One region of the Weizmannia sp. WK01 genome, then DNA from elsewhere that is predicted to be linked to it. Evidence: predicted binding sites of a transcription regulator. Region 1 holds the regulator's gene; the other holds the start of a gene.
What was found. Region 1 encodes Rex, which represses fermentation and respiration genes when NADH is low (regulators of the CRP and FNR family bind a similar motif). Its sites were predicted from a motif close to TTGTGAAATATTTCACAA; they were not measured.

Region 1 (7,997 bases):
TCGCCGGCTGTTCCGCTTTAACCTTTTCTTGTTTCGTGTTTTCCAGGCGTGCAATTTCCAGCATTTCTTCTTTTTTTTGCACATAATAATCATAGTCGCCGAGAAATTCACGGGTTCCCTCCGGCGAGAGCTCCACCACTTTTGTGGCAATCCGGTTAATGAAATAGCGGTCGTGGGAAATGAACAAAATCGTTCCCGGGTAATCGATGAGCGCATTTTCCAGTACTTCTTTACTGTCCAAATCAAGGTGGTTTGTCGGTTCATCTAAAATTAGAAAGTTCGCCTTTTCCAGCATCAATTTGGCGAGGGCAAGCCGGGCTTTTTCGCCGCCGCTTAAGGATGAGACGGTTTTTAAAACGTCATCGCCGGAAAAAAGAAAATTCCCGAGTGCCGTGCGGATTTCTTTTTCTGTTTTCAGCGGGTATGCATCCCATAATTCCCGGAGGACCGTTTTATTGGAAGATAAGTCGGCCAGTTCTTGATCGTAATAGCCGGTCATAACGTTGGAGCCATATTCGATCGTGCCGGATATCAGCGGGATTCTCCGGATAATCGATTTCAAAAGCGTTGACTTGCCGATGCCGTTCGGGCCGACAAGGGCAACACTGTCTTGTTTTTTGACTGAAAGATGGATGTTTTTGGCAACCGGCTCCCCGTCGTAGCCGATGGCAGCATCCCGGACATGAAGGACTTCGTTCCCGCTTTGTTTGGCAATTTCAAACGAAAACCGGGCAGATTTTTCATCGCCAAGCGGCTTGTCCATCAATTCCATTTTTTCCAGTTGTTTCCTCCTACTTTGCGCCCGCTTTGTCGTGGTGGCACGGGCAATGTTTTTTTGGATGAATGCCTGCAATTTCGCAACTTCTTCCTGCTGCTTTTCATATTGTTTGACCTCTCGCTCGTACTGGGCGGCCTTTTGTTCCAGATACCGGCTGTAGTTGCCGTGGTATTTTTTAATGGAATGCCTTGAAATTTCATAGACCTGGTTGACGACTTTATCCAGAAAATAACGGTCATGGGACACGATCAGAATGGCGCCTTCATAGCCTTGTAAATATTGCTCCAGCCAGGTGAGCGTTTCGATATCGAGATGGTTTGTCGGCTCATCCAAAATGAGGATGTCCGGCTTTGTGAGCAGCAATTTCGCCAATGCAAGGCGTGTTTTTTGCCCGCCGCTTAATGTCCGGATCGGGGTGTTGTAGTCGTACTGGTCAAAACGGAAGCCATGCAGAACGGACCGGATATCCGCTTCGATCTGATATCCGCCTTCATCTTTAAAACGTGTCTGCAAAGTATCATAAGCATGCAGCACTTTTTCATACTCCGCCGGGCGGTTATAAATCTTAGGGTCGGCCATTTTTTGTTCGTATTCGCGAAGCTGTTTTTCCATATCCAGCAAATTTTTAAAAACCGACATCATTTCGTCCCAAATGGACAGATCCGATTCGAGTCCGGTATTTTGGGCGAGATAACCGATTTCGACACCATTCGGCATAATGATGGAACCTTCATCATAAGAAAGCTGGCCGGCGATGATTTTCAGGAGGGTCGATTTGCCGGCCCCGTTTCTCCCGACCAAGGCAATCCGGTCTTTTGTTTGAATTTCTAATTTTATATCCGATAAAATAAGTTCAGCGCCATAATATTTTGTGACTTGTTGAACTTGCAGCAACATCATCTTTATGTTCACCTCTATACCATTGTAAGTGTACAGGAAGGCGAACTGCAACTCAACCGGCGTGATCGGAATTTGTCAAAAAACTTTTCACATAAATTCGTAAAAACCCATGAAAAAAATGCTTACTTGTGATATATTTAACATAGTTGGAGAGAGAAAAAGACGCATGCAGGCATTTTTTTAAAACATATTTTTTCTTTGCTCAGATAGGAGTAATATTATAATGAAGAATGGCAGCGCTGCCATTCTGGAATGGACGCACGATTGGAACCAACAGCACAAAAAACTTAAGCTTTCAACTTGGGGGATTTCACATGAAGGATGAATCAGTAAAAATACCGCAAGCCACTGCAAAACGGCTTCCATTATATTACCGGTACCTGAGAAATTTATATACACTTGGCAAGCAAAGGGTATCCTCGGCGGAACTGAGTGAAGCGGTGAAAGTCGACTCCGCTACGATACGCAGGGATTTTTCCTACTTCGGGGCACTTGGAAAAAAAGGTTATGGTTATAATGTAAAATATTTATTGTCTTTTTTCGGCAAGACGCTGAACCAGGATGAGATCACAGATGTAGCGCTGGTTGGCGTTGGGAACCTCGGTACAGCCCTTTTGAATTACAATTTTTCGAAGAATAACAGCGCACGGATTGTGATGGCATTTGACAATGACCCCGGGAAGGTGGGGAGCCATGTTGGCAATGTGCCTGTTTACAGCATGGACGAATTAAGAGAACGGCTTTGCGCGGAAGATGTGACGGTTGTGATTTTGACGGTCCCCGCTTCCAGTGCCCAGGCAGTGACAGACGAGCTTGCCAGTACAAATGTAAAAGGCGTTTTAAACTTTACACCTGCCCGGCTGAACGTGCCGCCGGATATCCGCGTCCATCATATTGACCTGGCCGTGGAACTGCAGGCACTGATCTACTTTTTAAAACATTATTCAAATGATGAAGAAAATTTGAAAGAAACAAAAGAGCCGGTTGCGAAGCCATAGCCAAAAAGCTTTTTTTCCGTTATCATAGTGGGTACAGGGGGTGGCCCGATTGAAAACGGAATGCAGGCGCAAATGGCAATGGCCGGATTTGGCTGTGGCGTGCAAAGGGAAAAGGGCGGATTCAACGCCGGCACTTAAAGGGGAACGGCGATGAATACGAAAAAAATGCCGGTTACCGGACACATCCAGGAATTGAGAAAGCGGTTAATTACCGTTCTCATTTTCTTTCTGTTTGCCCTGGTTGTTGGCTTTTTTACCGCAAAACCTGTTATACGTTATTTGCAGCATGCCAAAAATGCCGGCATGTTCACGATGAATGCCTTCAGGGTAACCGATCCTATTAAGGTTTTTATGGAAGTTTCGGTTGTGATCGCATGCCTATTGACCCTGCCGGTGATTTTGTACCAGCTTTGGGCGTTTATAAGCCCGGGGCTGTATGAGAAAGAAAAGAAACTGACATTAAGTTACATTCCTGTTTCCATCTTGCTTTTTATAGCCGGCGTTTCTTTTTCCTATTTCGTGCTTTGTCCGCTGATGGTGAAGTTTATGATGGGCTTGTCAAATGAAATGGGCATTCGTGCGGTGATCGGGATCCGGGAGTATATTCAGTTTCTGCTAGAGATCACGCTTCCGTTTGGCTTTGTGTTCCAAATGCCGGTCGTGGTCCTGTTTCTGACCCGGCTTGGCATCATTACGCCGAGACTGTTGAAAAAGGTAAGAAAATATGCGTATCTTGCTTTGATTGCAGCTGCCGGCATCATCACCCCGCCGGACGTGTTTTCGCAGCTGATTACCTTTGTTCCACTCGTTTTGCTGTATGAAGCAAGCACACTGATTTCGAAAATGGCGTACCGCAATGCCAAAAAAGCGGCAAAAGAAATGCCAATGGATGAACAGACGATTGCTTCTGAATAAGAAAGCCGTTTTCCGGACGGAGCCGGAAAACGGCTTTTATTTTTTCACTGAGTTTTTCAGCTTGAAATGGAGAAAGATCAGCCTGATGCCGGAACCCAGATCCAATGTTGCAATCAACAGCAGTAAATAAGAAAAAAAGCCCCAGCCGCCCACTTGTACCTGCTGAATGGCAAAATAAGTGAACAAAGCCCCGAGCAGGCAGTTTACAATCCCTGAAAAAAGTGGTCTCATTATAGAAGTCCTCCAATTGAGCTGTAAATTTCATGTACGGATGTCTGCAGAACGGACGGGTGCAAAAGCAGCCTCACGACCACAATCGTGTTCATGGAAACATGCGCAAACATGGAAACGGTGATCCGGTTTGTTTTCTCGTATAAATAAGCGAGCGTCAGCCCTAAAAGGGAATATAAAAACAAGTGGCTCGGTTCGGTATGCGCGAGTCCGAAAATAACCGAGCTGACAATACCGGATAAAAGGAATGAAAAGCGCCTGCGCAGCGTGCCGAAAATGATTTTCCGAAAAACGATTTCCTCGAGAATCGGCCCTGCGATCGAGCTGATGAGGATGACGAGCGGAAATCTTTCAATCAGCGCCATGATTTGCTGCGTATTGTTGGAGGCAGCCGGGGCACCGAATAATGATTCAATGATCGCGGCTGCAGTCTGGGCAAAGAAACAAAGAAAGACGCCGCCTATTGCCCATATGGCGGATGGCGCGGCCGGAAGCGGTTCAGTCCGGTCTGTTTCTTTCTTTGCGGCTTTTCTTAAAAAGTACAGGACGATGATCAGCCCGATGATAAAGCTGATGACGGTCCAAAGCGGGGGCGTCAATGTCCGCATGCTGTCTGCCGGTTCGTGGAAAACGTTCACCCCGGCATAGTAGAGCAACGGATACCCGACGGCGCCGGACAGCAGCATAAGGATGTACGTCACGAGAATATACACATACTCTTTTTTCACGCGTTCTTTTCCTTTCTTGCCAGTTCAAAGTTTAAAGGATCGCAAATTCGTCCAATATGTTCATTGTACTATTGAACCGGGCGGGGTTCAAATGCCGTGCGCAGAGCCAGCCTTTTCAGTTGCATATCCGGATGGTGATCAAGCATACTTATAAAAGGGCAAGCGGCTGAAATGGAGGCGCGCAACCGGCATCCTTTGACGGGGCTCTTTAAAGGATGCAGGGCCCGAAAAAAATAAAAAAAGTTGGATGAGAGACTTGCAAAAAAGCAAGGAATTATTTATTATAATAAATGTGTTAGCACTCAACTTATGCGAGTGCTAATAATGGACAAAATTTTACATAATACGAATTAAGGAGGTTGTTTCACGTGTTAAAACCACTGGGTGATCGCGTTGTCATTGAATTAGTTGAATCGGAAGAAAAAACAGCAAGCGGTATTGTCCTGCCTGACACGGCAAAAGAAAAGCCACAGGAAGGCAAAGTTGTGGCTGTCGGTTCCGGGCGTACCCTTGATAACGGTGAACGTGTTGCCATCGATGTAGCAGTAGGCGACCGCATCATCTTCTCGAAATATGCCGGCACTGAAGTGAAATATGACGGAAAAGAATACTTAATCCTTCGTGAAAGCGATATTCTGGCGGTTGTGGAATAAGCCTGGCTTGTTGAAACATAGAAATAACGATATGACATGAGGAGGTTTTATAAATGGCAAAAGAAATTAAATTCGGCGAAGAAGCCCGCCGCGGTATGCTTCGTGGTGTGGATAAACTGGCAGATGCTGTAAAAGTGACATTGGGCCCGAAAGGACGTAACGTCGTTCTGGAAAAGAAATTCGGTTCTCCGCTGATCACAAATGACGGTGTCACGATCGCAAAAGAAATTGAACTCGAAGACGCGTTTGAAAACATGGGTGCCAAACTTGTCTCCGAAGTGGCCAGCAAAACGAACGATGTAGCTGGTGACGGTACAACCACTGCAACTGTTCTGGCACAGGCAATGATCCGTGAAGGCCTGAAAAACGTAACAGCAGGTGCAAACCCGGTTGGCATCCGCAAAGGGATTGAAAAAGCAGTTGCGGCTGCTGTCGAAGAATTAAAAGCCATTTCGAAACCAATCGAAGGCAAAGCTTCCATCGCCCAAGTTGCTGCAATTTCCTCTGCTGACGAAGAAGTCGGCGAATTGATCGCTGAAGCAATGGAACGCGTGGGCAACGATGGCGTTATTACCATTGAAGAATCAAAAGGCTTCTCAACGGAATTGGACGTTGTGGAAGGAATGCAGTTCGACCGTGGCTATGCATCGCCTTACATGGTAACGGATTCCGACAAAATGGAAGCTGTTCTGGATAACCCTTACATCTTAATTACAGACAAGAAGATTTCCAATATCCAGGAAATCCTGCCTGTTCTGGAACAAGTTGTCCAACAAGGCAAACCGTTGTTGCTGATTGCGGAAGATGTTGAAGGGGAAGCTCTTGCAACACTCGTTGTCAACAAACTGCGCGGCACATTCAATGCCGTTGCGGTAAAAGCGCCTGGCTTCGGTGACCGCCGCAAAGCGATGCTCGAAGATATTGCAACCCTGACAGGCGGCGAAGTGATCACAGAAGAACTCGGCCTTGATTTGAAATCTGCAACCATTGACCAACTCGGCCGTGCCGGAAAAGTGGTTGTTACAAAAGAAACAACGACAATCGTTGAAGGGGCAGGCGACTCTGCTGCAATTTCCGCACGTGTAAACCAAATCCGCATGCAATTGGAAGAAACGACTTCCGAATTTGACCGTGAAAAATTACAAGAACGCCTTGCAAAACTGGCCGGCGGCGTAGCGGTCATCAAAGTCGGTGCTGCGACAGAAACCGAATTAAAAGAACGCAAACTGCGCATTGAAGATGCTTTGAACTCTACGCGCGCTGCTGTTGAAGAAGGCATTGTAGCTGGTGGTGGCACGGCGCTGATCAATGTCATCAAGAAAGTTGCTTCCATTCAAGCAGAAGGCGATGTTCAAACAGGCATCAATATCGTTGCACGCGCTTTAGAAGAACCTGTACGCCAAATCGCGGAAAATGCCGGCCTTGAAGGTTCAGTCATTGTCGAACGCCTGAAAAAAGAAGATGTCGGCATTGGTTACAATGCCGCCAATGGAGAATGGGTCAACATGATTGAAGCGGGTATCGTGGACCCGACGAAAGTAACCCGTTCCGCACTTCAAAATGCTGCATCTGTTGCTGCAATGCTGCTTACAACAGAAGCAGTTGTTGCCGACAAACCTGAACCGCCGGCACCTGCAGGCGGCGGCGCCCCTGACATGGGCATGGGCGGCATGATGTAATAAGCGCCTGAAAATGCTGGGATAACGGCTTTTACAGACGTTCAAAACTGTACCATTCCATGTTTCGGTTCATGTTTTAGATCGTTACATTTTTAATGAGGCTCCCGGGAAGTGACCGGGAGCCTCTTTTTTCTGTTTCTCATACACGCTTTGTGTATGCTTACAAATGAACAGGGGTGTTGAAATGGCAAAAGCCGAAAAGAAGGGAAGCGGCATGAGTCCTGTACGGGGTGATTGCGAAATGAAGGGAAGCGTATAAACCGTAAGTAAGATGGTTGCAAAATAGAGGGAAGTGTTTGAGAAAAGTGATTGCGGAATGAAGGCTATGCCCATAAGCCGCTAATGATGGCGGGTGAGGCAAGCGGCAAACGTAAGCGTGGTGGGCGCGAAATGAAGGGCCTGAACAGGTGACAGAAAGAAGGCAAGCCGGTTTTTTTAGGGATGCCGGCCCGGTTATTCCGCGTGTTCACGGAATACCCAGAGCCTTGTGCCAAGAAAATTGACAGCCATCCCTGCCAGTGTGGCAATGATCTTCGCGTATAAAAGCGGCCAGCCCCACTGCTCGTGAAAGAGGAAAAGCAGAAGGGAAGTCAGCGCATAGACAATTAAATTGACGGCGATAAACCGTGAAGCTTCAGCCCATGTTGCTTTTTTTCTTACTTGAAACGTCCAAAACCGGTTCAGCAAATAGCTGTTTGCCATGCCGGCCGTATAAGAACATGCCTGTGCAACCAGATAAGGCACATGGACGGAGGTGAGCAGAAAAAATACGAGAAAATCAACAAGCGTATTTCCGGCGCCGACAATGCAAAACTTAAGAAAAGCGGCATATTGTTTGAGCATGGGTCCAGCAAACCTTTCGTAAGTTGTGTTTTCAAGTTTTCATTGTATCACTGTTTTGGCTTAAGACGAAAGAAGATTTCTCGTTTTTATATAAATTCGTTTCAATGGTATAGCGCGGGCGCCTTTTGACTTCTTTAAAAATTTTGCCGATGTATTCCCCGATCAGCCCCACCGCCATCAACTCTAGGCCGCCAAGGAGCCAAATAGAGATGATCAGGGAAGCCCAACCGGAGACGGTATGGCCGGCAAGCTCCTCTATAAGGGCATAAAGG
Region 2 (7,997 bases), 200 kb from region 1:
TTATATAAAGCATACTTGTTTCCTCATTTTCCAACTATAATACCACGTTTATGGACAAATTGTTGCCCTTATCATAGTAGTGTTCGTTTGGTTCCGCAGTCCGTTTTCGTCATATTCATACTGGGCAATAGTTGTCCCGCTGATTGTCGTGACTTTTCCTCATTCTGGTAATTAGCAAGATTGCTATGTGCTGCTTTTTATGCTGCAATATTTCATTTCCGGTTGGTGCTGGGAATGATTTTTTTATCGGTAAATCGGCATTCGCAACCCGTTAATTTCGCCGGAAACAGTTGCGGCTTCTTTCATACCCGACCAGGCCGGGCACAAAAGAAGCCACTTCCGTTCGTGTAAAGTTTTATGCGTTTCCTTTTTCCACTGCTTCCGGGACGGTTTGCAACCCATTTTCGCTCCGGGTTTTGCGGATCAGGCCGACAAGCAAATAGACAACCGGGGTCATGATGATCGAAGCTGCAAATTTAAAAATATACTGGGTGAGAATCAGCGTTCCAATCATCCCAGGCGGCACCGTTCCGTAAAAAGCAATCACGATAAAAATAGACGTATCGATCAACTGGCTGAACATCGTGGAAGCATTGTTGCGCAGCCACAGTTTTTTTCTGCCGTGCCTTGTTTTCAGCTTATGAAATACAAAAACATCGAGATTTTGGCTGACCCAATACGAAATCAGGCTGGCCAACACGACGCGGAAACTGCCGCTTAAAATCGTTTTAAAGGCATCTTGGTGCTGAAAAGAAGGGGCAGCCGGGAGATGGATGGCGGCCACGATAAAAACCAGGGCAAGGATTTGGGTGAGAAAACCTGCCTGGACCGTTGCCCGGCCCGCCTTTTTCCCGTAAACTTCCACTGTAACATCAACAAGGGGATACGTAAAAATGTAAATGATGGCGGCAGCGGGCAGCACAATCGCATCGCCAATATGAAACAGCTTCACAGAAATGATATTCGATAAAATCAGCAGCCCGACAAACATGCCATTTAAGTATGCATTCATCTGTATCCCCCTCACCGGTTATCCACTTTTTCAGGATACAGATCGTGATGCATCAGGCGAAAATGGGCCATGTCTTCATATTTGGTGCCCGGCTTCCCGTAATTGCACCACGGATCGATGGAAATACCCCCGCGCGGCGTAAATTTTCCCCACACTTCAATGTAGCGGAGATCAAGCAGCTTGATGAGATCGTCCATGATGATATTGACGCAGTCTTCATGAAAATCGCCATGGTTGCGGAAACTGAAAAGATACAGTTTCAGAGATTTGCTTTCGACAATTTTTTTGTCCGGTATATAAGAAATATACATGGTTGCAAAATCCGGTTGTCCGGTAAGCGGGCACAGACTTGTAAATTCCGGACAATTGAATTTTACAAAATAGTCACGGTCCGCATGCAGATTGTCAACCGCCTCCAATACCCCGGGATCGTAATCCGCCGGGTATCTTGTTTTTTGGTTGCCGAGCAACGTTAAGTCCTGCAATCCTTCTTCTTGTTTTCTTCCAGCCATAAAAAAACCTCCTGTCAAAAATGTTCCCCTCATTTTTTCCAAGAGAGGCGCAGACCCGTGCCAGAATAAGATGAAAAAAGCCACATCCCGTATGGACATGGCTTTTTGATCCATTTATCCATAGTTTTTTATAGAGGGTTTGCTATGAACCTCATGCTTATGCAACTGTTCAATACCTCTCCCGGTCGGGTAGGTGTTCCTTACCATTTTAGAAAATGGTGCGGCGCCTGTAAACCCTTTGAACGAGAGAATCTTTCATTCATTCGAAATAAAAGCGATCAGTCTTCACTTTTTACAGGTTCCGCTTTCGCAAATAATTTTCCCGGCCAGAAAGCATAGCGGCCGAGCACGGTGGTAATCGCCGGCACGAGCAGCGGGCGGACGACAAAGGTATCCAGCAGAACGCCAATCGCGGTTACAATGCCGAACTGGACCAATATTTGGATCGGGAGCACCGTTAAAACCGCAAACGTTCCGGCTAAAATCAGCCCGGCTGAGGTAATGACGGCACCTGTTTCTGTGACGCCAAGGGCAATCGCGCGCCTGTGCGGCAAATGCTGTTTGTTTTTCCAAATGCCCGAGATCATGAAAATATTGTAGTCTTCCCCAAGAGCGACAAGAAATACAAATGCATAGAGCGGAATAAGGTCCTGGATGGCAGAAATGCCCAACCCATAATGGATCAGCAGCCAGCCTGCGCCCAATGCCGCCACATAGGAAAGCAGAACTGTCACAATCAAGTAAACCATGGCAACGAGTGACCGCAAATACAGCAGCAACAAAATGGCAATGATGAAAATGACAGACGGGACAATGACCTTCATATCCCTTTCAGTCACCTTTGCCGTATCATAAAGGGAAGAGGTAACGCCGCCGATCCAGATTTGGTTTTTGGACAGGCCGGCCTTTTGCAATTGCTTTTGTATCACCGGGTTGGATTGAATTGCTTTTTCACTGTACGGGTTATCTTTTAATCTTACATTGTAAGATTCATATTGTTTATTTTTTTTCCCGTATTGCGGCCCGGTTACGGTGTCAACAAACGGCAGTTTTTCAAGCGCTGCCTTTACATTCGCGCCTTTTCCTTCCGTATTTGCGATTACCTGGACAGGCGCCAGCTCGCCCGGCGAAAAATGGTCTGCGATGATTTCATAGCCTTCACGTGACGGCATATCTTTCGGGAACGACTCGATCAAGTTCTGCGTATACGCGATTTTCGGTACGAAGGAAGCGAGCCCGCCGAGAATGATGACGCTCAGCACAATGATCAGCCAAGGCTTTCTTGTGACCGCTTCTCCCACTTTCCGGCTCCATTTCCCATGCGCAGCATGACGGCGGATCTTTTTCCCTTTTTTCGCTTCCAGGGCGCTGGCCATTTGTTCTGTTCTCGGAATAAACGGAAAGAAAGAAGCCCGGCCTAAAATGGAAAGCAGCGCCGGCAGCAGTGTCAATGCAGCAATGCCCATGATAAAGATGGCAAGGCTGAACGGAACAGCAAACCGCTGATACGTCCCGTAGTGCGCAAAAAGCAATGTGAACAGGCTGAGCACGACCGTAATCGCGCTGACCATGATCGCGCCGCCCGAATGCCGGATGGCCGTGTGCAGCGCTTTTATCTTATCTTCTTCTTCCAGCAAACATTCACGGTATTTCGAAACAAGAAATAAACAGTAATCCGTGCCGGCTCCGAATAAAAGGACAGTCATGATCGAAGTGGCCTGGGAATCCACTGTAATGATGCCTTCTTTTGCAAGAAAACCCAAAACCGGCCCGATTGCCCCGTAAGCAAATACGACACCGATAAGCGGAACAAGCGCCAAAATCGGCGACCGGTACAGTACAATCAAGAGCACCAGCACAAGCAGCACGGTAGAAATCAACAGGGTGATATCCGCTTTGCTAAATAGGGACACCGCATCCGTGGATATGCCCGCAGGCCCTGTGAAGCGGACATGCAGGCCGGTATCCGCCAGTTTCTTATTCAAAACGGCTTTCGATTCGAGGGATGTCACTCTCTTTTTCAATTCTTTCAAGTTATCAGCGAGTTCATCCGTTCCTGCACTTTTTTCCATAAATACCGGCGTAACCATCGTAGTGCCGTCTTTTGAAGCCTGCCCGCCTAGTGCCTGCGGCGGCATTTTTTCGTACGGTGGGATAAAACTTTGTGCGGGAAGCGGGTTTTTCTTTAAATCCCCGTACAATTTAGCAATCGTTCCGTAATCCTGCTGCGTGAGGCCGCCTTCACGGTACCAGGCGATAAGAAGCGGCGTGCCCGCATTCGGGAACTGTTTTTCAGCCACCTTTTCAGCCCGGACGGACATGGCTGAATCCGGCAGATTTGCTGCGCTGTTATCCGTGACTTTATTCACATTCGGAAAAACAGCAGACAAAACGGACACGACCAGGATCCATGCGGCAAGCGTTACCCATCTCCCTCTCCTTCCTGCACATGCTCCCGTGAACTTTACCAGTAAATTTTTCATTGGTTCCCCACCTTTTTTACAGACTTATCACTATATTATTATAGATAAACCGGCCAAACAACCAAATCGGGGCGCAAAGGAGAGCCGGGGGCTGGATTTAAACCATTTTTGGAAAAACAAAAGGAAAACCTGCTTGTAAAAAGATGTTTTCGCGAAACGAAAGCGGGAATAGTACCTTTGTTCTCTTCGCCTTTTGTCATGCTTAAAATCATAATTGATTGAAAATTTTTTCATGTTCACTTATACTAAACGCATCAACTATTACTTCTTTTGGAAGGGGCAGTTTTCTTGGAACGGAATCATACAATCATGCAGTTTTTTGAATGGAATACGCCAGCAGACGGCAGCCATTGGAACCGGCTGAAAGAAATGGCGCCTGAATTAAAGAAAAGCGGGATTGATGCCGTCTGGCTTCCGCCGGTGACAAAAGGACAGTCAGACATGGACAATGGTTACGGGGTGTACGACCATTACGACCTCGGGGAGTTTGACCAGAAAGGCACCGTCAGGACAAAGTACGGGACAAAACAGCAATTACATGAAGCGATCAACGCCTGCCACGAGCACGATATCCAGGTCTATATCGATGTCGTCATGAACCATAAAGCGGGCGCGGATGAAACCGAATCTTTCCAAGTGGTGGAGGTCGACCCGATGGACCGCAACAAAGAAATTTCCGAACCGTTTGAAATAGAAGGCTGGACAAAGTTCAATTTTACAAACCGGAAAGGCAAGTATTCTGATTTTACGTGGAATCATACCCATTTCAGTGGCGTCGATTACGACAACCGGACAGGGCGGAACGGCATTTTCCGTATTGTCGGGGAAAATAAGCATTGGAGTGAGCATGTCGACAACGAATTTGGAAACTTCGATTATTTGATGTACGCGGACATTGATTACAACCATCCGGATGTAAAAAAAGAAATGATCGAATGGGGAAAATGGCTGGCCGATACGACCGGTTGCGACGGCTACCGGCTCGATGCCATTAAGCATATCAACCATGACTTTATCCGCGACTTTGCCGCTGCCTTAATGGAACACCGCGGAGACCATTTTTATTTTGTCGGCGAGTTCTGGAATCCGCAGCTGGAAGCGTGCCAAAAATACCTCGACCATGTACAGTTTAAAATCGATTTGTTCGATGTTGCACTCCATTATAAATTGCATGAAGCATCTAAAAAAGGGCGCGCGTTTGACCTCCCGACGATTTTTCATGATACACTCGTTCAAACGCACCCGCTGAATGCTGTTACGTTTGTCGATAACCATGATTCACAGCCGAACGAATCGCTGGAATCATGGGTGGACGACTGGTTTAAGCAGAGCGCCTATGCCTTGATTCTGCTGCGGAAAGACGGTTATCCGTGCGTCTTTTACGGGGATATGTACGGCATCGGCGGCGACAATCCGATTCCCGGAAAAAAAGACGCCCTTTCCCCGCTTTTATCTGTCCGGCGGGAAAAAGCGTATGGCGAGCAAGATGATTATTTCGACCATCCGAACACAATCGGCTGGGTGCGCCGCGGCGTTCCGGAGATCCCGCATTCCGGCTGTGCCGTCGTTATCTCAAACGGCGAGAACGGCGAAAAAAGAATGCTTGTCGGAAAAGAGCGCGCTGGCGAGGTTTGGGTGGACGCTACCGGCAACCGGCAGGAAAAAGTTACAATTGGCGAAGACGGCTATGCAGGATTTCCGGTTAACGGCGGCAGCGTTTCTGTCTGGGTACAGGAAACGGATGAAAACTAAGGAGGGGCACTGTTCCATCTTCCGGAACGGTGCTTATTTCATTCTTTCAGCTTATAGCTGTTTTTGCCGCGTTTTTTAATTTCGTACATCGTTTCATCCGCTTTTGCAATCAAGGTTTCTTCATCGCTGCAATGGTCCGGATACAAACTGATCCCGATGCTGCCTGTTGCTTCTATTGAGTGGGGGCCGATTTGGAACGGGCGGCTGAACGCTTCCACCATCCGGTTTTGCAACGCGGTCAAAACTTGGCGCCTGTTGTGATTCATTGAACCAAAAAGAATCTGTGGTAAACTGTTCATACAGAAACCTTTAGAAGGGATACGCCATGGCACAATTCGTATACAAGCAAATTATCGATGATTTGAAACAAAAAATTTTTGCCGGACAGTTCCCCGATATGAAACTGCCGGATGAACGAAGCCTGAGTGAAGCCTATCAGGTCAGCCGCAGTTCCATTAAGCGGGCGCTCTCGAAAATGGCCAACGACGGCATTATTTTTAAAAAACGCGGTTCCGGAACATTCATCAATCCTTTGTATATAAAAAACGCGTCCATTTTTAATTACGAAGGCACAAACCTCGGTGTCACCGACAATTTTCACATGTATGGCCAAAAGCCGGCCACAAAAGTGCTCTGTTTTGAGGTCATTCCGCCGACAGAAGAATTGCAGCGGAATTTGTTTTTGAACCCCCATGATTTTGTTTATAAAATACGCCGGCTCCGCTTGTTTGATGAGGATCCGTTTATGATCGAGACCGGTTATATTCCGATAAAAATCGTCCAAAATTTATCGCCCGAAATCATTGAAGGCTCCATTTTCAACTATCTGGAAGATGTCCACAATATGGCCGTAACGAAATCTTTTTTATCTATTTTTGCAGAACCGTCCAACGCGAAGGACCGTGAACTTTTGCGTTTAAAAGAACATGAACCGGTCGGTATTATGGAAGGCATCTTTTTTCTCGACAACGGCACGCCGTTTGAGTTTTCCCATATGCGGCTCCACTATAAATATTTAAAATTCAACACATTTGTATCGGTGTCAGAGTAGGCTGAATGGATTTCAGCTTTTTTGACATGATATGTTCATAATTTCACGAGATTGGACCGTATTAATTTATAAAAAGGTTGATTTTCCAGAGAGAAGCGGTATGATGAACGTAGATGAAAAATGAAAGGAAGCGGTTGAAATGGCAATGGCAGCTTCGCAAGTCGCTTATTCCTCCCCTGCCTATCTGAAAAATTTAGATGCATACTGGCGTGCAGCCAACTATATTTCGGTTGGCCAGCTTTATTTAAAAGACAATCCGTTATTAAAAGAACCCGTAAAGCCCTCTGATCTGAAAGCAAAACCGATCGGGCACTGGGGGACGATTTCAGGGCAGAACTTTATTTACGCCCATCTGAACCGAGTGATCAACAAATACGATTTAAATATGTTTTATATTGAAGGGCCGGGGCACGGCGGCCAGGTGATGGTATCCAATTCTTATCTTGACGGCAGTTATACTGAAATTTACCCGGATGTGACACAGGACATAGAAGGGATGAAGAGACTGTTTAAACAGTTTTCATTCCCGGGCGGCGTTGCTTCCCACGCAGCACCGGAAACGCCGGGATCGATCCATGAAGGCGGCGAACTGGGCTATTCCCTTTCACACGGCACCGGCGCCATTTTGGACCAGCCCGATTTAATGGCCGCTGTTGTCGTCGGCGACGGGGAAGCGGAAACCGGGCCGCTTGCCACTTCCTGGTTGTCCAACCGGTTCATCAACCCGGTAACGGACGGCGCCGTTCTGCCGATTTTACTTTTAAACGGTTTTAAAATCAGCAATCCGACCATGCTCTCCCGTATGTCTGATGAACAACTGGCGCTTTATTTTGAAGGGCTCGGCTGGCGGCCGTATTTCGTTGAAGGGGAAGACCCGGAAGAAATGCACCGCGATATGGCGTATGTAATGGACCAAATGATCGAACAGATCCAAGCCATCCAGTCACATGCCCGGAAAACCGGTGACACCGCCCGCCCAGCCTGGCCAATGCTTGTTTTCCGTGCGCCAAAAGGGTGGACCGGCCCTAAGGAATGGGACGAGAAGCCGGTTGAACATTCATTCCGCGCCCACCAGATTCCGGTTCCGATCGACCAGGACCATATGGAACATCTCGATGTTTTAATCAACTGGATGAAGAGTTACAGGCCGGAAGAATTATTCGATGAAAACGGGCGGCTGAAACCGG

Region 2: OF158_RS17175 (phosphoketolase family protein) is a predicted target of Rex. The motif match lies at 6,842-6,859, and genes of this name have one in related genera.

What each region holds. Positions count from the first base shown of each region.
Region 1 covers NZ_CP109616.1:3,412,142-3,420,138, reverse strand. The annotation lists gene OF158_RS16215 (ABC-F family ATP-binding cassette domain-containing protein) at 1-1,678, opposite strand, end outside; gene OF158_RS16210 (redox-sensing transcriptional repressor Rex) at 1,993-2,676, shown strand; gene tatC (twin-arginine translocase subunit TatC) at 2,827-3,591, shown strand; gene OF158_RS16200 (YdiK family protein) at 3,628-3,822, opposite strand; gene OF158_RS16195 (CPBP family intramembrane glutamic endopeptidase) at 3,822-4,550, opposite strand; gene groES (co-chaperone GroES) at 4,919-5,203, shown strand; gene groL (chaperonin GroEL) at 5,257-6,882, shown strand; gene OF158_RS16180 (GtrA family protein) at 7,336-7,725, opposite strand; gene OF158_RS16175 (glycosyltransferase family 2 protein) at 7,757-7,997, opposite strand, start outside.
Region 2 covers NZ_CP109616.1:3,612,317-3,620,313, forward strand. The annotation lists gene OF158_RS17145 (queuosine precursor transporter) at 356-1,012, opposite strand; gene queF (preQ(1) synthase) at 1,024-1,524, opposite strand; gene OF158_RS17155 (MMPL family transporter) at 1,803-4,007, opposite strand; gene OF158_RS17160 (alpha-amylase) at 4,296-5,759, shown strand; gene OF158_RS17165 (diguanylate cyclase domain-containing protein) at 5,798-6,058, opposite strand; gene OF158_RS17170 (GntR family transcriptional regulator) at 6,085-6,810, shown strand; gene OF158_RS17175 (phosphoketolase family protein) at 6,950-7,997, shown strand, end outside.